Regions from separate parts of the Frankia sp. AgPm24 genome, predicted to be linked through region 1. Evidence: predicted binding sites of a transcription regulator. Region 1 holds the regulator's gene; the other holds the start of a gene.
The links. Region 1 encodes LexA, which represses DNA repair genes until DNA is damaged. Its sites were predicted from a motif close to CGAACNNNNGTTCG; they were not measured.

Region 1 (2,199 bases):
CGCCCCGGAACCCCGTGGACGGATGGCACGCCCACCCGCCGGCGCCACCGCGCCGCTGGGCCCGCACCACCGCCAGATCGACGACCCGCGTCGCGTGGTCCACACTCACGACAACCTCCCGGAGCGAGCGGACAGGAGCCGGTTACGAACTCCCGTTCGATCGAACTACTGGTCGATTGTGACACGGGCCCGCGGGGAGAGGAAGAGACACGCTCGAACAGACGTTTGAGATTCCGCGACCATCCGGTTACCGTCAAGACGATCAGGTGTGGACCGGACGATCCCCCCCGGTCGCGGACACTGCACGCCGTGGCGAGGCTGGGCACCCCAGGTGACCAGCGATCGCGTGGAATCACGGTCCGCGACCTGGGGTTGCCGTCCGGCCACTACGCGGTATGCGACGAGGAGAGCGGTAAGCGATGACCACCCAAAGCAGGGGAACGCGCCGAGGCGGTGCCCGCGGCAACGTGCGGCCCTTCCCGGACAACCCCGCGGACGCGCCCGGACTGACCCCCCGGCAGCGCAAGGTGCTCGAGGTCATCCGGGCGGCCGTGGAGCGGCGCGGATACCCGCCCAGTGTGCGGGAGATCGGCGAGGCAGTCGGGCTCACCAGTACCAGCAGCGTGGCGCACCAGCTGAAGATGCTGGAGGAGAAGGGCTACATCCGGCGCGACCCGAACCGGCCGCGGGCGATGGAGGTGCTCGGCGCCGACCGCCCGCGCCGCGCCGGTGGCGGTGGGAGCGCCGCGACAGTGGTGCCGGCGTTCCCCGGCGAGGCGCCGGCCGCCCCCGGTGCCGCCAGCGATCCGCAGGCGACATACGTGCCCGTGCTCGGGCGGATCGCCGCCGGTGGGCCGATCCTGGCCGAGCAGGCCATCGAGGACGTCTTCCCGCTGCCGCGGGAGATCGTCGGCGAGGGCACCCTGTTCCTGCTGCGGGTCGTCGGCGAGTCGATGGTGGGCGCGGCGATCTGCGACGGCGACTGGGTGGTCGTGCGCCAGCAGCCGGTGGCGGACAACGGCGAGATCGTCGCCGCCATGATCGATGGTGAGGCCACGGTCAAGCGCCTGCGGGTGCGTGACGGCAAGGTGTGGCTGCACCCGGAGAACCCGAGCTTCAGTGACATCCCGGGTGAAGGCGCGTCCATCCTCGGCCGGATCGTCGCGGTGCTGCGCCGGGTCTGACGGGCGATGGCCGGCCGCCTGGGGGCGGCCGGCCAGTTCGGGTGGAGGTCAATGCCGGGGTGCCCGGCCCCCGCTCAGGCGCGGAACATGTCGAGATCCGCGGCGAGCGCCGGTGAGACCCGAGCCGTCAGGCGCGTGCCGTCACCGGTGTGTTCCTGACTCAGAACCTCGCCGATGGCGTGAATCCGCGAGACGAGGTCACCCCGCGTGTACGGGAGCAGGACCGTGAGCTCCACGTCCGGATGTGGCACCCGCAGGCTCAGGGCCTCGACGAGCGCGTTGAGGCCGTCTCCGGTGCGCGCGGAGATGAACACCGCGTCCGGAGCGAGCTGACGCAGTTCGGCCAGCACCGTCGGTTCGGCCGCGTCGACCTTGTTGACGACGATCAGCTCGGGTACGCCGCCCGCGTCGATGTCGTTGAGGACCTCCCGCACCGCCGAGATCTGCCCGGCCGGATCCGCGGCGGAGCCGTCGACCACGTGCAGGATGAGATCGGCATCGGCGACCTCCTCCAGAGTGGAGCGAAACGCCTCGACGATCTGGTGCGGCAGGTGACGGACGAACCCGACCGTGTCGGTCAGGGTGAACGCCCGCCCGTCGGGCAGGGTCGCCCGGCGCACGGTGGGGTCGAGGGTGGCGAACAGCGCGTCCTCCACCAGCACTCCGGCACCGGTGAGCCGGTTGAGCAGCGAGGACTTGCCGGCGTTGGTGTAGCCGGCGATCGCCACCGACGGCGCCTCGCCGCGGCGCCGCGACGAACGCTTGGTCTCCCGCACGGTCGACATCTCGGCCAGGTCACGACGTAGCCGGGCCATCCGCGCCCGCAGCCGACGCCGGTCCGTCTCGATCTTGGTTTCACCGGGGCCGCGGGTACCGATGGGTGCCCGACCACCGCCGCTGGCGGCGGCCCGGGACATGGATTCACCCCAGCCACGCAACCTCGGCAGCATGTACTGCAGCTGGGCGAGTTCGACCTGAGCCTTGCCCTCTCGGGACGTGGCGTGCTGGGCGAAGA
Region 2 (2,199 bases), on a different contig from region 1:
TGCTCCACCGTGATGCCCGAGGTCCGGGAGATGTGCATGACCTCGCTGGCACCCAACGAGTGCAGCGTGAGCTGCGGATACGCCGCCTTGATCGCCGAGAACGTCTGCTCGTACCACTCGATGCCGAACTCGGGATGGTGCCCGCCCTGCAGCATGATCTGGGTCGCGCCCAGCTCGACCGCCTCACCACACTTGGTGATGAGATCGTCGACGTCGCGGACCCAGCCCTCCTCGTGCTTCGGCGCGCGGAAGAACGCGCAGAACCGGCAGGCCGTCACGCAGACGTTCGTGTAGTTGATGTTCCGGTCAATGATGTACGTCGCGATCCCATCGGGATACCGCCGTCGCCGTACCGTGTCCGCCGCGCCACCCAGCGCATGCAGGGGTGCGCGTGTGTAGATCAGCAGCGCCTCCTCAGGTGAGATGCGCCCACCCTCGGCCGCCCGCTCCAGGATTTCGCGGATCTCGCGGGCCTCACCCCCCGCGCCGCCGTCGCCCCGACCCACCGGAATCTCGCCGTCGACATCCACAACACTCACTCCAGGATCGTACGACCTGCCCTCCCACCAACGGGCCGAGTCGCCCCGCCAGCTACCTCACCCGCCACACGACCCAGCCCCGCCCAGCGCAGCGCAGCGCAGCCCAGCCCAGCCCAGCCCAGCGCAGCCGACGGTTCCGCGGAACCGCGACCGCCCACCTGCACGTCCCAGCCCACCAGCACGAGAAGTCAGTGCCGTGTTGGCGCGCCGACACCGGTCCCGATCCGACCGCCGGACTGTTCCGCGGAACCGCGGACGCCCACCAGAGCCGCACATCTCACTACCAACTGCCACCAGGCGCTACCGGCGACTACCGGGACCGGGACCGGGACCGGGACCGGCAAGGCCTCGAGGCGGTTCCGCGGAACCAGGGTCGAGCTGTTCGATCTGACGTTCGAAAATATTCGCTCACATGGTCGAAAAATTCCGCGCCGCGTGAGACACTGAATCTGTCAGCAACCACCCGATCCTCACCCCTGAACCGGTGATGACCATGACGGACAGCCCCAGCCCTGCGCTCGATCCCGAGCAGGCCCCTCTTGATGACGTCGCCCAAGCCCTACGTCGCTGGTCCGTGCGCCTCGCTAAGGCCAGCCACATCTGGTTGACCGCCATCGCCGCCTTCGACCGTCGTGAGGGCTGGACCGAACTCGGTGTCCGGTCCTGCGCCCACTGGCTCGCCCTCCATTGCGGCCTGGATCTACGCACTGCTCGCGAGCACCTCGCCACGGCCCATGCCCTGTCCCGGCTTCCGTCCTTGAGGGCCGCATCCGCCGCCGGCCTGCTGTCCTACTCCAAGCTGCGCGCGGTCACCCGCGTTGCCACTCCCGACAGCGAGGCCGACTGGCTGGACCGCGCCCTCAGAAACACCGCCAGCCGCCTCGAGCGTCTCGTCTCCCGCCGCAGCCAGCAGGCCGCCGACCCCGCGAAGCTGCGCGCTGCCCGCGCCCTCTCCTTCAGCCACAACCCCGACGGCACCATCCGCCTGACCGCCACGCTCGCCCCCGACGACGCCGCCATCCTCATCGCCGCCATCGACGCCGCTCACGCGAGCCTCGAGGCGAACAGCGGCTCCGAGCCCGTCGGCCCGCCCGCCGACGGCGACTTCGCCCAGGCCCCACGCGGGCGCGCCCAGGATGCCGATGCCCTCATCGCGCTCGCCGAGGCGTTTCTTCACCACAACGCCCCGGCCCTCCAGGACTCCCCGCACGCCCTCACCGTCCATCTCACTGCCCCCGACGTCGGCGACGAGCCCGCGCAGGAAGAGTCCCGTCCGCCGATCTCCGATGACGAGCAGGAGCGGCAGGAGAGGGAAGTCGACGAAGACGAGGGCGAGGTGCAGGAGCCGGTCCGCCCGCCCAGCCGCTTTCCCCCGGGCATCGCCGCTGTCCTGGGTTGGGGCATCGGGCTACCGCCCGCCATGGTCAGCCGCCTCGCCTGCGACACCATGATCCGCGCCCTGGTCAGCGACCCCCAGCGCAATCCCCTGCATCTCGGTCGCCGCCGCCGCCATCCCACACGCCGTGTGCGTGACGCCGTCTACGCCCGAGATCAGGGAATCTGTCAGTTCCCGGGCTGTGACCACACTCGGTGGCTTCAGATACATCACTGCCACGAGTGGCACGCGGACAAGGGCGAAACGAACGTCGAGCTGCTCCTG

Region 2: a site for LexA is predicted at 923-936, ahead of MXD61_RS22160 (DUF222 domain-containing protein). Genes of this name have one in related genera too.

Annotation. Positions count from the first base shown of each region.
Region 1 covers NZ_JALKFW010000002.1:31,608-33,806, reverse strand. The annotation lists gene MXD61_RS28280 (LysM peptidoglycan-binding domain-containing protein) at 1-109, opposite strand, end outside; gene lexA (transcriptional repressor LexA) at 420-1,184, shown strand; gene hflX (GTPase HflX) at 1,259-2,199, opposite strand, start outside.
Region 2 covers NZ_JALKFW010000210.1:49,014-51,212, forward strand. The annotation lists gene mqnC (cyclic dehypoxanthinyl futalosine synthase) at 1-539, opposite strand, end outside; gene MXD61_RS22160 (DUF222 domain-containing protein) at 1,033-2,199, shown strand, end outside.